DNA from 3 places in the Jeotgalicoccus huakuii genome. Region 2 is predicted to be linked to each of the others. Evidence: predicted binding sites of a transcription regulator. Region 2 holds the regulator's gene; each other region holds the start of a gene.
What was found. The regulator CtsR, encoded in region 2, represses protease genes until heat stress. The targets are predictions, from matches to a motif close to ATGGTCAATAAAGGTCAAACA.
Positions count from the first base shown of each region.

Region 1: the regulator CtsR is predicted to act here: its motif matches at 3,566-3,586, upstream of clpP (ATP-dependent Clp endopeptidase proteolytic subunit ClpP).
Region 3: the regulator CtsR is predicted to act here: its motif matches at 3,910-3,930, upstream of clpB (ATP-dependent chaperone ClpB).

Region 1 covers NZ_JAVIYN010000005.1:94,473-100,260, reverse strand. Annotated here, with positions in the region: gene V6E76_RS04135 (gluconeogenesis factor YvcK family protein) at 1-906, shown strand, start outside; gene whiA (DNA-binding protein WhiA) at 933-1,877, shown strand; gene V6E76_RS04125 (TIGR01777 family oxidoreductase) at 1,921-2,835, opposite strand; gene clpP (ATP-dependent Clp endopeptidase proteolytic subunit ClpP) at 2,925-3,509, opposite strand; tRNA gene V6E76_RS04115 (tRNA-Arg) at 3,707-3,778, shown strand; gene V6E76_RS04110 (threonine/serine exporter family protein) at 3,789-4,586, shown strand; gene V6E76_RS04105 (threonine/serine exporter family protein) at 4,598-5,059, shown strand; gene V6E76_RS04100 (glutaredoxin family protein) at 5,083-5,313, shown strand; gene V6E76_RS04095 (phosphoglycerate kinase) at 5,457-5,788, shown strand, end outside.
Region 2 covers NZ_JAVIYN010000009.1:38,952-44,739, reverse strand. Annotated here, with positions in the region: gene V6E76_RS06160 (ATP-dependent Clp protease ATP-binding subunit) at 1-743, opposite strand, end outside; gene V6E76_RS06155 (protein arginine kinase) at 744-1,760, opposite strand; gene V6E76_RS06150 (UvrB/UvrC motif-containing protein) at 1,750-2,265, opposite strand; gene V6E76_RS06145 (CtsR family transcriptional regulator) at 2,270-2,737, opposite strand; gene V6E76_RS06140 (nucleoside transporter C-terminal domain-containing protein) at 2,952-4,163, shown strand; gene V6E76_RS06135 (ZIP family metal transporter) at 4,211-5,020, opposite strand; gene V6E76_RS06130 (MurT ligase domain-containing protein) at 5,139-5,788, shown strand, end outside.
Region 3 covers NZ_JAVIYN010000005.1:14,956-20,743, reverse strand. Annotated here, with positions in the region: gene V6E76_RS03705 (CoA-disulfide reductase) at 1-778, opposite strand, end outside; gene V6E76_RS03700 (DegV family protein) at 782-1,624, opposite strand; gene V6E76_RS03695 (Cof-type HAD-IIB family hydrolase) at 1,637-2,458, opposite strand; gene V6E76_RS03690 (metal-sulfur cluster assembly factor) at 2,594-2,890, shown strand; gene V6E76_RS03685 (undecaprenyl-diphosphate phosphatase) at 2,983-3,807, opposite strand; gene clpB (ATP-dependent chaperone ClpB) at 3,960-5,788, shown strand, end outside.

The DNA of each region.
Region 1 (5,788 bases), on a different contig from region 2:
AAGTACCCTGTGGAAATTTCTGCAATTGTATCTGTTGCAGATGACGGTGGCTCAACAGGAATTATCCGCGATCAGATAGATATGCCTGCTCCAGGCGATATTCGAAACGTAATGTCCGCCTTAAGTGAAGTAGAACCCATGCTTGAGGGTCTGTTTACTTATCGTTTTAAAAAGGATGAAATATCAGGTCACTCTCTAGGAAACCTTATGTTAGCAGCAATGTATGACTTAAGTGGAGACTTTGCGACAGCAGTAAGCGAACTATCCAAAATTTTAAACGTTAAAGGTACAGTCATTCCATCGACTAATGTTAGTCCAAAATTAGCAGCAAGAATGGTAGATGACTCATTGATTATCGGGGAAAGCTATATTCCAAAGATTAAGAAAGAGATTCAAGAAATTTATCTTATTCCAACGAATATTGATGCAACACCTGCTGCAGTCGAAGCCATTATGGAAGCTGATATAGTCGTTTTAGGGCCAGGCTCACTATATACAAGCATTATTCCTAATCTCTTACCTAATGGTATTAAAGAGGCACTTACGGATTCAACAGGCATCAAAGTATATGTCGCAAATTTATTAGAGCAGCCAGGGGAGACAATGGGCATGTCAGCCTATGACCATCTTTATGCTATTGAAAAACATATTAAGAGAAAGGTCATTGATTATGTCATTTTAAATGAAAGAGATGTCTATAGTCAGATGGCTTCAACGTACAAAGAAAGAGGCGTTCATATTATTGAAAGTGAACGCAATAAAATCGAAGCAAACGGTGTAAAAGTCATTACGCATGACGAGTTGATCATTGTTGATGATGAAGGCGTTGTCCGCCATAACAATGAAAAGCTAGCAGAGATTATCTACGATATCGTTATCGATGAATCAAGAACACTAGAGTACTAGGTAGAATTTGAAAGGAAAGTGGTTGCATGTCATTTGCTTCCGAAATGAAAAACGAATTAACACGAATTGAAGTTGATGAATGCTGCATGAAAAGTGAACTTTCTGCCTTGATCAAGATGAACGGTGCAGTCAGTTACTTTGACAATGAGTGGGTAATCAATGTCCAAACAGAAAATGCGGCAATAGCGAGACGAATTTTTTCACTAATAAAAAATGTCTACAAAATAGAAATTGACTTACTTGTGCGTAAAAAAATGAAGTTAAAAAAGAATAATGTTTATATATGTAGAATTAAAAAAGAAGCGATGGCAGTATTAAAAGATCTAGAGATTTTTGAAGGTGGTCTATTAACAAACCGTGTGACTGATGAAATTCTAGCCAATGATTGCTGCAGAAGAAGCTACTTAAGAGGGGCCTTCTTAGCAGGTGGTTCAGTAAATAATCCGGAAACCTCAGCCTACCATTTAGAAATTGCAACCCTCTATGAGGATCATGCAGCTGAACTGACAGACTTAATGAATGGCTATGGTTTGAATGCGAAATTTATCGATAGAAAACGTGGCTATTTAGTCTACTTAAAAGAAGCAGAAAAGATTTCTGACTACCTCAGTTTAATAGGTGGTTACCAAGCGCTACTTAAATTTGAAGATATTCGTATTGTCAGAGATATGAGAAATTCAGTCAATCGTCTAGTAAACTGTGAAACAGCAAATTTAAATAAGACGATAAATGCTTCAATGAGACAAGTGGAAAACATTAAATTTATAGAGGAGGAAATTGGCATAGATGAATTGCCAGAACGCCTAAGAGAAGTCGCTAGAATTCGAGTGGATAATCAAGACATGACCTTAAAAGAAATCGGTGAGTCGGTATCGACTGGACCGATTTCAAAATCAGGTGTGAACCATCGACTTAGAAAGTTAGACGACATTGCTGAAAAAATCCGCAATGGTGAAGAAAAAATATTTTAATTAAAACCCCTGTACGATGTAATCTTATCGAACAGGGGAATTTTTATTTACTATAAATTTGTTCTAAAGCTTGGTCTAGAGTGGGGTACAAGTATTTAAACTCATTGTTTAACAAGCGTCTTGGGTGGACTTTTTGACCTTCAGTAATTAACATTGAGCGCTCACCGAGCAAACTGTTTAACAAGAAGTTCGGTGTTTTAAAGAAATTTGGTGTGCCGAGTACGGCGCTGAGTACTTTAGAGAATTCCTTTTGTCTCACAGCGACGGGTGCTGTAATATTTACAGGTCCATCTATATCTTGGTTGAGTCCAACAAAATATAAGGCGTTAATGACATCGTCAATGTGAATCCAAGAGTACCACTGACGACTAGAAGCAATATTTCCACCTAAGTTTGCCTTATATAATTTTTCGAGAATAGGTAAGGCACCTTCCTCACGAGATAAGATTAAGCCGAAACGTGTATACACAGTTCGGATACCTAAAGATTCAATTTGTCTCGCAGCACCTTCCCACTTATTTACCACTGTAGATAAGAAGTCATTCGGTGACAAGACGTCGTACTCATCATACTCAACAAGTTTACTTGTCGGATAGTAACCGATTGCACTTGCATTAACAAAGGCGAGCGGTTTAATTTTAGAATCAAAAAGCCATTGATAGAGCATATTGGTCATGTTTAAACGGCTCGATAATATTAAATCTTTATAATAATCTGTCCATTTATTATTTAACGAGGCGCCTGAGAAGTTATAGACTAAATCGATTTCTTCTGGTAATTCTTTAGTCCAAGATAGATCATTATAGTTATCTTCATCGTACTTTATATAATGCACGTAGGGATGTTCACTTGATTTAGACTGCCGACTTAAAATATAGACGTGATGGCGATCTTTCTTTAAAACATTAGTAAGATGACTGCCGATAAAACCAGTTCCACCGGAAATAAGTATATTCACTAGACAACCTCCTGAGTTTATTCTAATTTCATAATAATAAAAAAAAGCGTTTAAGTCACGTGACCTAAACGCTTTTCGTTCATAATATATTATTTTTCTGGTTCCATTACGTGGTCGATTAGACCATATTCTTTAGCTTCTTCAGCTGTCATGAAGTTATCACGGTCAGTATCTTTCTCGATTTTCTCTAGTGGTTGACCTGTACGTTCAGCTAAGATTTTATTGAGTTTTTCACGTGTTTGTAAGATATGTTTAGCTGCGATCTCAATCTCAGTCGCCTGACCTTGAGCACCACCTAGTGGTTGGTGAATCATTATCTCAGCATTTGGTAAAGCATAGCGTTTACCTTTGGCACCAGCTGTTAAAAGGAATGATCCCATTGAAGCAGCAAGGCCTAAGCTAATTGTTTGAACATCAGGCTTGATGTGTTGAATCGTATCATAGATTGCCATACCAGCTGTGACACTACCACCTGGTGAGTTAATATATAGATAGATATCTTTTTCAGAGTCTTGAGCTTGTAAGAATAGAAGCTGACTGACTACAGAGTTTGCAACGTTATCATCAATTGCACTACCAATCATGATGATTCTATCCTTCAACAGTCTTGAGTAAATATCGTATGCACGTTCACCGCGGTTAGTTTGTTCAATTACTGTAGGTATTAAATTCATATTTTTTGCCTCCTAAATTAATGATCTAGCATAATCTCTTATTTATTTATAACACATTAGTCAAACAAGGTCAAAGATAATAACCTTTAAATCAATATGACATTTATCTTATTACTATCGTCCCAAGAGAGTCAATATTTAAGACTTTAATAGTCCTATCATTCTTGATATAATGAGTTTTGTTATTTTTATATTTTACCCCCGTGGTGTAATGGATAACACGTAAGATTCCGGTTCTTGAGATGGGAGTTCAATTCTTCTCGGGGGTGCTAAAAAGAGGTGAGTGATTTGTCAGTCGAAGCACTTGAAACAGTCGATAAACCTGACGTTAGTTTAGATGATAAGTTTGTTCGTAAAGTCTTCTATGTTTGTTTAAATAGTGGCAAGATCTTATTAGAGAGCGGCGCTGAGACCTACCGCATTGAAGATACGATGCTACGTATGGCTAACAACTATGGTATCGGTAATGTCCAAGTGTTCGTGACAACAACAGTAATCATACTATCAATGAATGATTACGCACTTTCTCAAACGATTCGTATCGAAGAGCGTGCAAACAACTTAGAAAAAGTCGTTAATATTAATGATTTGTCTAGACAAATTACTAAAGGATTACCCATTGATGAGGCGATTGAGACGATTGAAACGATTCATGAAACTAAGATGTTTCCACTATGGCTAGTGATTATCGCAGGTGGTATTGTATCAGCAATGTTTTTACTTCTTTTTAATGGCACTATTGTGGACATTCCTATTGCAGCATTTGGTGGCATGTTAGGAGTCTTAATTACAGAAAGTATTCAGCGTTATACCAAAATTAAGTTTTTCAATGAATTCTTTGCTTCGTTCTTTATTGCTTTATTTTCTGTTCTTTATGTAAACTATGGTCCAGGTGTCAATGTCGAAACAATTATTATCGCTGCAGTCATGCCCTTAGTGCCTGGTGTCTTAATCACAAATGCGATTCGAGAAATGATTCGTGGCCACATGCTAGCCGGCACTATGAAGGGTGCTGAGGCTTCCTTAACTGCGATTGCTATCGGTGCAGGTGTAGGTCTCATATTCATGTTGATGTAGGAGGGAGAATCATGACTTATTTTTTCCAATTGATTTTAAGTTTCTTTGCATCAGCGGGTTTTGGTGTCCTGTTTAACGCACCGAGAAGAACAATTGTCGCAGGTGGTATTAGTGGTGCCTTAGGTTGGATTGTTTACTATATAGCAACAGAAATCGGTGCAGAAGCGCCAATCGCGTCCTTTTTAGGGGCTATTGTATTGACTGCGGTTTCTATCTTAAGCAGTCGCAAACTACGGGCACCAGTCATCATATTTATAACTTGTGGTATCATTCCTTTGGTACCTGGTGGTACAGCATATAATGCCATGCGTAGTGTCGTTATGACCCAATACGATATGGCTCTAGCTTACGGCTTCCAAGTGGCCTTAGTATCCATGGCGATTGCTATGGGTATTATCTCCACTGAAATGATTGATTCATTGATGCAGACGCTTAAACGTGAAGTAAAAAATTTGTGGAAGAAAGAGGCTTGACCATGCTTAATCTTACTTATTACATGCGTAACGATTGTGCGTTATGTAATGAAGGTAAACTCCAAATCAGACTGGCTTTATCTGAACTAAGGAATGATCTTGTTCAATTAACTGAAGTCAACATCGACGAAGACAATGAACTGCAAGAAGAATACATGGTACGAATACCTGTATTATCGAATGGTGATGAAGTCATTCAAGAAGGCGTACTTGATTTTGTGACAATTTACGATTATATACGTGAACATAAATAAATATTTGATACTAACGGAGATCCTTATAAAGGGTGTCCGTTTTTTTATGGATGTGTTTACATCAATGTAAAATTACTTTTGTAGTTTAAATCACTAAGTGAGATATGTATAATAAAATTGAATATATACTTGGAGGCGTATTCATGAAAAAGACTCTTGACGATGTAGAATTAAAAGGTAAAAACGTTTTAATTAGAGCAGATTTTAATGTGCCCTTAAAAGATGGTGAGATTACAGATGACAACCGCATCAAGGCTGCGATTAAAACTATCTCTTATGTTCTAGCAAAAGGTGGTAAGGTCATTCTACTATCCCACCTCGGACGTGTGAAATCTCAAGAAGATAAAGAAACTTACACACTCGCACCTGTTGCGAAGCGCTTAAGTGAGCTGATGGACAAGGAAGTATTATTCAGCGATAAGACGCGTGGTGAGGACTTAGAAGAAGCTGTGAACAGTTTACCTGACGGTGAAAT
Region 2 (5,788 bases):
ACAACAGTCCCCATATCTAGAGACATCACGCGTTTATCTTTTAAGTTTTCAGGCACTTCACTGTTAATCACTGCTTGGGCTAGGCCTTCAGCCACAGCTGTTTTACCAACACCAGGTTCACCAATTAACACGGGGTTATTCTTAGTTCTACGACTTAGCACTTCTATAACACGTGTAATCTCGCTAGAACGACCAATCACCGGATCTAACTGACTCTCTCTGGCCATTTGAGTTAAGTCACGTGCTAAAGAGTCTAATGTCGGTGTATTAGTATCTTTTTGGACACTTGAATGTGACTGGAAAGCTTCTGGATTACCAAGCATTTTAATCACTGCAGCACGTGCCTTCGTAATATTTAAATCAAGATTAGCCAATACTCTCGCTGCCACGCCCTCACTCTCACGAATAAGGCCTAATAGTAAGTGTTCTGTACCTACAAAATTGTGGTGTAGTTTACGAGCTTCATCCATAGATAACTCAATTACTTTTTTAGCACGCGGTGTATAGTGAATCGATGATGCTTTTTCTGTACCCGTTGTTATTAAATTGTGCACTTCTTCATTAACTCGTTGTTCATCGATATTAAACGATGCTAAAACTTTTGCGGCGATGCCTTCTTTTTCTTTTACCAAACCTAATAGTAAGTGTTCAGTACCGATATTAGAGTTTTTAAGTGTGATCGCTTCTTCTTGGGCAAATGCGAGTACTTTTTGTGCTCGCTCTGTCAGTTTTCCAAATAGCATCTATTTCCCTCCTAATAGTTCGCGTGTCAGTGTCGCCCGTAATCGTTCGTGCTGATTGTTTGGTCGACTAGTGTCATATTCATATTCATTCAGTCTTTGGCTAATAAAAGCCGGTTGGATTTGTTGGAACCACGCTTGAAAGTTAAAGCGGTCAAAATCGATATAGCCTAAGTCAATCCCTAGCTTCACATTACTCAAATGCATTGCCGCTTCTTTTAAAGGTAATTTATAGGCATATTGTAGAATACCAAAAGAACGATTGACAGCGTCACAGGTTTCTAATGTTTTTAATTGCTCTCTTGCGATACGTTCTTCTTCGATAATACGTTCTTTTAACTCTGTTAAATTTTCAATGATGTCTGTTTCACTAAAACCAAGTGTCACTTGATTCGATAACTGATAAACAGAACCAATGGGCTTAGACCCTTCCCCGTATATACCTCGTAAAGTAAAACCAAAGCGTGTTAAATTATTATGAAAACGTTGAATTCTTTTCAAGGCTGTTAAGGCAGGTAAATGCAGCATTACAGAGGCTCTCATACCTGTCCCTACATTAGTTGGGCAAGCAGTAAGATAGCCGTATCGTTCATCAAATGCATACTCTATCTTACCTTCTAATGTATCATCTATAGCACTCGCTTTCTCGTAAAGCGACTCAAGGGATTCATTTACACCTAGACTTTGGATTCGTACGTGATCTTCCTCACCAATCATCACCGACATGTCTTCCTCTTCATTGATAAAGACACTTTCTCCATTTTGTGAAAATCTAGGGCTAATCAAATGCTTTTCGACCAACAAAGCACGGCCTACATCAGTAAATTCAGACAAGCAGAAACGCGTCAAACTAGGTAAAGTTTTTTCTACTATTTTACCGAGCGCTGTGATGTCTTCATCATCTTCAAGCATATGTGTGAAAGGTACACCATTAATATTCCGTGCTAGCCTCACACGTGAGGAAAGTTCAATATCAGTGACTGCCGCTCTACTGAGCCACTTACTAATATTATTCTCCATGCGATTCACCATCCTTCAGTGCCTGAATCTGGTCTCTGATCACCGCAGCTTCTTCGAAAGCTTGAGTTTTTACCTTGTCGTCTAGTCTCTGTTGTAAGGACTCTATATCTCTTTTGAGGCGCAGCGCATCTACTTTTTGATGAGGAATCTTCCCAAGATGTCTATTTTGGTTCAGCTGCACACGTTCAACGATTTGAGGTACGTATTCGCCGAAGTAGTCATAGCAATAACTACAACCAAACAAGCCATTGTCGACCACACTTCTTAATGTTGAACCACATGAGGGACATTCAGGCGCTTCAACTTCCACCTCTTTTTTCTCTGCATTAGCCGCTAACATTTTCAGTAATGTGTGGATGTCAAAAGGATTATCCACTTGATAGTCATTCATGTGTAGCGATTTTTCAGCACACTGCTCACACAAATACCGTACATTTTGAGCAAGACCTAAGTCTTCCGAAATATGGACTGTGGCTTCATTTTCATTACATATCTCACACTTCATATATTCACTCCTTAGCGTACAGTATTGCCGTGATTACACGGCGTAAAATTTTCGCTCTTAAGCGATCTCTATAAGGTAACTCAATGGATAAAACTTCTCTTTCCATTACAGCATCGATGATTTGTGCCTCTCTATAGGTAATGACACCATTTTCATACATTGATTGAACAAGGTGTCCCGCATTCAACTGAGATATGTTATCTCCAATAAGATTTTGTAAGTGCGCTAAGTATTCTGTCTCAGAATGTGTTTCTACTTTGGTGATTCTTATATAGCCGCCACCGCCACGTTTACTTTCAACGACGTAGCCATGTTCATTTGTAAAGCGTGTTTTGATAACATAGTTTAACTGGGACGGTACGCAATCAAATTTTTCAGCGATGTGCGCACGTTTTATTTCAACGACTTCGTTACCGGATTTCTCAATCATTTCTTTTAAATATTTTTCAATAATATCCGACATATTACGCATTTCATCACTCCCTCTTGACCTACTTTGACTAAAGTATACAAGGTGTGGTCAAAATTGGCAAATAACATGTTTATTTTTTACCCAAAAGGGTTTATTTTTGGAACCGCTTGCATTATAATAATTTAGTATCGCATAAATGTATCATTTGGTATATAATTTACAAATGAAATCATTTTCAATATTTCTTACATAATAATTTTTGGAGGCTTTCACAATGAGTATTGTAATGGGAATAGTTGGTATACTATTCACCGTCTTTCTTGCTTGGATTGCAAGTAGTAACAAAAAACTTGCGTTCAAACATTGGAAGAACATATTAATATTAGTTGCATTACAGTTTATCGCTACGTTCTTATTCCTTAGCACTACTGGTGGACAAACGATTATCCTTGGTTTAGCGAACGGTTTTGACTACTTACTAGGATATGCAAGAGAAGGTGCGCAATTTGTGTTTGGAGATTTGATGACGAACGCGGAAGGCGAACCAGTTGATGTATTCCTATTCAACGTGCTTATTCCAATTATCTTCATCTCGGCGATTATCGGTATTCTTTCTTACACTAGAATCTTACCTTTCATCATTAAAGGTTTAGGTTTCTTACTGACTAAGATTACTGGAATGCCATACATCGAGTCATACAATGGTGCGGCATCTATGATGCTTGGACAGTCAGAAGTATTCGTATCACTTAAGAATCAGCTGCCTAAGCTTACAACACGTCGTTTATATACATTAGCTGCACAAGCAATGAGTTCAATTTCACTTTCTATTGTCGGTGCATTCTTTACAATGTTAGACCCTCAATTTGTCATCATTGCGATTGTACTGAACTTATTCAGTGTTTACATCATCGTACACATCATCAATCCATATGATGAAGTTATCGAGGATGGCGACATTGAAATCTCAACTAATCCAGAAAAAGGTAAATCTTTCTTCCAAGTCCTTGGTGATTACATCATCGATGGTGGTAAAATCGTACTCGTCGTTGGTGCGATGTTAATTGGTTTCATCGCTCTAATCGGTTTACTGAACCAGATTTTCTTATTAATTCCTGGTTCAAACCTTTCATTCCAAGATATCTTGGGCTACATCTTTATGCCAGTTGCCTTCCTAATGGGTATTCCTTGGGCTGAGGCACAAACTGCCGGTTCATTAATGGCAACTAAGTTAATCACAAACGAATTTGTTGCAATTCTTGAATTCATTAATGTTGCAGAAGGACTTTCTGAGAAGACACAAGCAATGCTTTCAGTATTCTTAATCTCATTTGCTAACTTTGGTTCAATCGGTATCATCGCTGGTTCTGTTAAAGGACTTCACGGTGAGAGCGGAGACAAAGTTGCGAGATTTGGTCTTAAACTAGTATACGGTGCGACACTTGTATCTATCTTAAGCTCTGTAATCATTGGATTCTTCTATTAAAATTTATAAATTTTAAGCCTCTAGGGAAGACCCTAGAGGCTTTTTTGTTATCCTAATGCTACGTCTAATACCATCATCACAGAAAATCCAATCAGGAATGCAAAGACTGCTGCATCGGAATGACCATTTTTTTGTGTGCTTGGAATGACTTCCTCCACCACCACAAATATCATTGCACCTGCACCTGCAGCTAAAGCATACGGCAATACTGGCTCCATTGAGGCCACAAGCAAGACACCAACAAGTGCTGCCATCGGCTCAACGATTGCTGACATCCAGCCCCAAAAGAATGCTCGAAATTTAGATGCACCGTCTGCTCTTAACGGCATGGAAACTGCAGTACCTTCTGGGATATTTTGTAGACCAATCCCTACTGCTAAGGTAAGTGCACTGGCAATCATGACTGGATCTTGACTCAACCCTGCTGCACCGAAGAGAATACCGATAGAGAGTCCTTCAGGAATATTGTGAAGTGTTAAGGATGTTACTAGTAAGGTACTTCTTCTGGAGCTAGCAACTGTAAGCCCTTCAGCAGTGTGTTCTCCTCTATGACGGTGAGGGATAATTTTATCGAAGGAGTAAATAAATAAGGCACCGCCTAAAAAGCCGACTAAAGCAGGGAACCATTCTCCTATTGGATTATCTGCACTCGCATCAATCGCAGGTGATAAAAGTGACCAAAAACTTGCGGCTACCATAATACCGCCTGCAAAGCCAAGTGTGATATTTAAAAAGTTTTCACTAACACCTTTAGTTAAAAAGACAACTGCTGCACCGAGCCCCGTCATTGTCCATGTGAACAAGGTTGCTATAAGTGCCTGTTGCCAGGGTTCCAAGGTCATTAGATAATCTAACATATTCATTCTCCTTAGAATTTTCTTAATAATAATTATAACGCTTTCTAAAAAAATATAGTACCTATTAAAACTGAATGATATAATAGTTTCTCATAAGGAACTTAAAGGAGCGCTACGAATGACGATTAAATCCACTATTGCCAAGAACGTCGGAAAAACATTAAGTTATTTCCTAACGAGATATACAAATGGAGGCAGCAGCTTACCAGGTAAAGTTGCCTTATCAATCGACAAAAACCTGCTAAAAAACTTAGCAGAGTCTTACGATGTTGTCGTTGTAACTGGGACGAACGGTAAAACCTTAACAACGACACTAACGACAAGTGTTTTATCGAAGAAGTATAACCATGTAATTACTAATAAGGCAGGGTCTAACATGAAGCAAGGCATCGTTGGTGCCTTCCTGAATGCACCGCGAGTGACAAAAGATGCGATCGCTGTCTTAGAAGTTGACGAAGGATCTTTAAAAAATGTTGTAGAAGAATTACAACCTAAAGTATTTCTACATACTAACATATTTGCAGACCAGCTCGATCGTTACGGTTCAATAGAAAAAATATATGAGTTGCTAACAGATGCTGCAAAAAGTACCCCAGATGCTACTGTTATAGCGAATGGTGATTTACCGTTACTTAATTCTGTCGCACTACCTAACAACAGAAAATTCTTTGGGTTTGACACAGATGTTGATACAGGGGACCAATCAAAAGCAGATACAGCCTGCCCGAACTGTGGGCATGATTTAGAGTATACAATTTATACTTATGC
Region 3 (5,788 bases), on a different contig from region 2:
TCAGACCCTTATCAGTTAGATTTATGCCAGAACCTTTAAGGAATGCTGTATTAGGCTGTGTACCAATACCGCTAATAATCAATGGCGCATGGATTTCTTCACCATTGTTAAGTGTCAAGGTTTCACCTTCGACACTTTTAATTTCAGCATTAAGTTTGAGATCAATTTGGTGATCTTCCATCGCTTGATGTATGACATGATTCATGTCAGCTTCAATCTTTTTATAAATTCGTTCATCATGTTGTAACATCGTTACCTTAATGCCGCGTTCACTTAAGTTTTCCGTTACTTCGAGCCCAATATAACCAGAACCGACAAGTACAGCTTCTTTAATATTATATTTGTCAATGTAAGCCATGATGGCATCTAGGTCTTGTATCTTATGAAGTGGGAAACTTTGAGGTACATCTTTTAAGGCGGGTAGGACTTTCGGGCTACCACCTGGTGATAAGATTAAATAATCATAGTTGACCGTCTTATAGTCATTATTATTTTTATCAAATACGGTTAAAGTGTTGTTATCAGAATCAACTTTTGTTACTTCATGGTTAATTAACACTTTGATATCTTTATCTAGAAATTTCTCTGGTGTCATGTTAATAAGGCTTTTCCTAGATTTTACTTCACCGCTAATGTGATAGGGCATTCCACATGCCCCGTAACTTATTTCATTATTTCGTTCATAAATTGTAATATCAGCCTTTGGATCAAGTCGTCGGAGCTGAGAGGCTACAGTGGCACCACCTGCGACCCCACCGACAACAGCAATTTTTACCATAACTTAGCGCCCGTCTTGAAAGTAGAATAAGGCGACGGTGCCAGCCCCAGTATGAGAACTAATTGTCGGTCCGATACTAGAAATCTTAACTTCTGTTATATCTGTATTTTCTAGAATTTGTGCTTTTAATAACTCTGCATTTTCTTTGGCATCAGCATGAGTAATGTGAGCGAGTCCGGTTGCACGTTCATTTTTTACGAGTTCTGTCATACGTCTAAATACCTTTTTAAGTCCACGGTGTTTTTCAACAGGTACTAATTGACCGTTTTCTACGTGTAGAAGGGGTTTAATATTTAATAAGCCACCTAAAAATGCTGACCCTTTCGATAAACGTCCACCCTTGGCTAAGTAATTTAAGTCATCAACTGTAAACAAGTGTCTGATCATAGCGACATCTGTTTCAATATTTTTAATGATTTTATCTTTGTCGTCACCGTTTTTAATATAAGATGCTGCACGTTCGACTAGCATTCCGAGCCCATAGCTTGCAGCAGATGAATCAATCAATGTGATATCAGCTTCAGGATATTGTTCTAGGATGTTATCACGTGCAATGACTGAACTTTGGAATGCCCCGGAAAGTTCACTTGAAAAGCCAAGGTATATGATTGGTGTACCTTCTTTTACATATGCCTCAAACAACTCAAAATAACTTTCGGGATTTGGTTGACTTGTTAATGGTCTTTTACCTTCCTTGATTGCTGTGATGACTTCATCACTAGTTATCTCGAGTTGGTCTAGGTAGCTTTTGTCGTCGAGTTGAATCTTCAAAGGGAGCACTTCAATGTCTAACTCCTTGGCACGTTCTAAGCTTAAATCTGAGCAACTATCAATAAATAATTTCATAGATAACCCTCCCTATGGTTTAAGACGGAGATCGAAAAATTCATTAAGGAAATGTCCAATACCGTCATTGTTATTGTTATATTCTGTAATATATTTAGACACATTTTTGATATCGTCGATACCATTCTTCATTGCGACACCATGTTCAACATACTGTAGCATTTCAGTGTCGTTGTCTTCATCTCCAAAAGCGATTGTTCTACTTTGTGGAATTCCCAAATACTCTCTGGCGTAATCCACACCAACCGCCTTATTAATACCTTTTTTGATTATTTCTAAGACAGGATAAGGCGCACCCCAGCGACGTTGTTCGATTACTTCAGCAAATAACTCATCTAGAGTCTTACGAATATGAGGCATTTCACTCTCTTCTGCCTGAACAAGAATAGAAGTAACGTCCTCTGTAACTGTATCTTGAAGTTCGCCAACACTTATTTTAGGGTTGCCCATGGTGAAGGCGTCGAATAGGACGCTATCGTGATAGTGGATATAAATATTATCTTTAATTTCAGCGACAATATTTTTAATATTTAATTCAGGAACTTTTTTAGCAATTTCTTTTGTAACTTCCTTATCCAATGTTTCATGCATGATTTGGAAGTCAAAATCTGTAGGATGGTGGACGAAAGCACCGTTAAAGTTTACAACAGGTGTCGTCATTTTTAATTCTTTATAGTAGGGTACACTGGCACGATACGGACGGCCAGTTGAAATCATTAGCTCATGGCCCTGTTGTTTCAACGTTGTCAGCACTTTCTTTGTGTAAGGACTGATATTCTTCTCATCAGTTAAAAGTGTGCCGTCTAAGTCTAAACAAATTAAATGCTTATCCATATAAATCTCCCTTTTGTCAGTATGTAAGAATAATGTTTCTTCTCAATAATAGCATTTATATTTATCGAATGTATAATTTTTGGTATAGTAAGTATTACATATACTAGGTGAGGAGTGATTATGTTGGATAAAGCAATGGAAGAAAGCATGTACGGTGCGCTAGAGAATGTCATTGACCCGGAACTCGGTATAGATATTGTAAACTTAGGCTTAGTTTATGGTGTAAACCTAGATGACGAAGGTACAGCAGGTGTTGAAATGACTTTAACTTCAATGGGTTGCCCAATGGGACCACAAATTATTGGTCAAGTTGAGCACGTACTTTCAGAACTACCTGAGGTAAATGATGTTCAAGTTGCTATCGTATGGAATCCACCATGGGACAAAGACAAGATGAGTCGTTACGCTAAAATTGCACTTGGTGTAAGCTAATATAAATAATAAGCTATGAGAAGATAATTCTTCTCATAGCTTTTTTGTATTGTGGTGAATTTGGTTGTTAACCGATTGGATCCATTGAATTATTATGCCCAAATAAACTGATATAGGATTGAAAAAGCGCCTAAAGCAAAACAGTAGTAAACGAAGATAATCAAATTACCTTTTTCCATCACATTTTGTAACCATTTAACTGCAAAATATGTTGCGATAAGGGTAATAATAAAGGCAATTAAATATGCTAACCATAGTGTATCCATGTTAGGGTCGTTAACGATATCTCCAACGGATATTAAAGCTGTTCCAAGAGATACTGGAATATAAAGAAGAAATGCAAATCTTAATGCGTTTTTCTGGCTAAGACCAACTGCAATGGAACCGACAATTGTTGCACCACTGCGGCTAATTCCAGGTGTTAATGCTATACATTGAGATAGACCAACTATTATAGAATCTTTAATTGTCAGGTCTCCATCCCTCTTATCGCCTCTTTTATTTTTAATAAACCAAAGTGCAATACCTGTTACAAGTAGCATAAGTCCTACGAAGCCAACAGAAATATTATCGCCGATTACATCTTTAAGCAGTAGCCCTGCAACACCAACTGGAATCGTCGCGATAATTAGGCAAATCGTATATTTAAAATCAGTAATTGCATCATCGTCTCTCGCGCCTTTAAATAAATATCTAAACAAATTATTGATGATACTAATGATATCATCTCGATAGATGAACAAGATTGCAATAAGGGAAGCCGTATTTAAAAATATTTCAAAAGAAAGACCTTGTGCTTCGATATTGAATAGCTCCCTGGCAATGACTAAATGACCACTAGATGATACGGGAATTGGTTCTGTAATGCCCTGTAATAAACCAAGAAAAGCATATTTGATAATAGTAATGATTTCCATGAGGTGATCCTCCTTAAAATGTACATCATTTAATATAAGACAAATTGTCTTAAATTGCTATCAATTACTTGATTTAATCTTCTTAAAGTGTATAATTAAGTTATGGTCAAATTTGGTCAAACACTTTAATTTATTGATTAGAGGTGGTTTAAATGGATATAAATAAGATGACAGTTAAAGTTCAACAAATCGTTGAACGTGCTCAAGGTCTGACAGTTGATCTTAAACTTCAGGCAATTGAGCTAGAGTCAATACTAAAAGCAATGCTATTGATTGAAGATAGCATGAGTGCTGACATTCTAGAAAGAGCAAACATCAACATTGACAATATAATTAAAAGTTATGATGAAAAATTAGCAAAATACAATAAGGTAAGTGGCGATAATATAGAATATGGTGTCTATATGTCGCAAGGTTTTTCGCAGTTATATAATGAAGCGGAAAAACTGATTGTTGATATGGAAGATGATTATATCTCCCAGGAACACATATTTCTAGCAGCGCTAAAAATTGATGATATTTTAAGCAATGCTGTAGGTAATAAGGATGAAGTTGTTAAAGAAATAGTGAAGAAAATAAGAGGGGGTAACCACGTGACGAGTCAAAATCCTGAAAATCAATATGAAGTATTAGAAAAATATGGGCGTGACCTTGTTGAAGAAGTCAGAAATGGTAAGGTAGATCCGGTCATTGGTCGTGATGAAGAAATCAGAGATACGATTCGAATTTTAAGTCGTAAGAGAAAAAATAATCCAGTACTAATTGGTGAACCTGGTGTGGGTAAAACGGCAATTGTCGAAGGACTTGCTCAAAGAATTGTACGTAAGGATGTTCCAGATAGTCTCTTAGATAAGACAGTTTTTGAACTCGATCTTACTTCACTAGTTGCGGGTGCGAAATTCCGTGGTGAGTTTGAAGAACGATTAAAAGCTGTGCTTAAAGAAATTAAAGAATCTGAAGGAAGAATTATTCTATTTATTGATGAAATCCACATGCTTGTTGGGGCTGGTAAAACTGATGGTGCAATGGATGCAGGCAATATGCTTAAGCCTATGCTTGCACGAGGTGAGCTACACTGTATTGGGGCAACAACAACAAACGAATATCGTGAGTATATCGAAAAAGACTCTGCCTTAGAAAGACGTTTCCAAAAGGTTCAAGTACCAGAGCCTGATGTAGAGGATACTATTTCAATTCTGCGCGGTCTAAAAGAGCGCTATGAAGTGCACCACGGTGTAAGAATTACAGACCGTGCCCTTGTTGCAGCTGCAGAACTATCAGACCGTTATATTACAGATCGCTTCTTACCAGATAAGGCAATTGACCTCATGGACCAAGCGAGTGCGACGATACGAACAGAGATGGGATCGAACCCAACTGAACTTGATCAGATTAATCGTAAGGTAATGCAACTTGAAATCGAGGAACAAGCTTTAAAAGGAGAAGATGACCAAGTTTCACAAGCGCGTCTATCCGAACTCCAAAAAGAATTAGCGGATATGAAAGAGAGCCAGTCTACACTTCAAAACAAAGTTGAGAAAGAAAAAGAACAAATTCAAAGAGTGAATGACAAACGAGCTGAAGTTGACAAAGTACGTCAGGAATTAGAAGACGCAGAGAACAATTATGAGCTTGAACGTGCGGCAGAACTTAGACATGGTAAATTACCACAGTTAGAAAAAGCACTCGAAGAATATGAACAAGAAATGCAACAAGAAGAATCATCTGACAATAGAATTATTAGAGAAGTTGTGACCGAAGAGGAAATTGGTTTTATCGTGAGCCAATGGACAGGTATTCCGGTTACAAAACTTGTTGAAACTGAAAAGGAAAAACTCTTGAAATTATCGGACATTCTTCATGAACGTGTCGTCGGTCAAGATGAAGCTGTCGATTTAGTTGCTGACGCAGTAATTAGAGCAAGAGCGGGTATTAAAGATCCGAATCGTCCAATCGGGAGCTTCCTATTTTTAGGACCTAC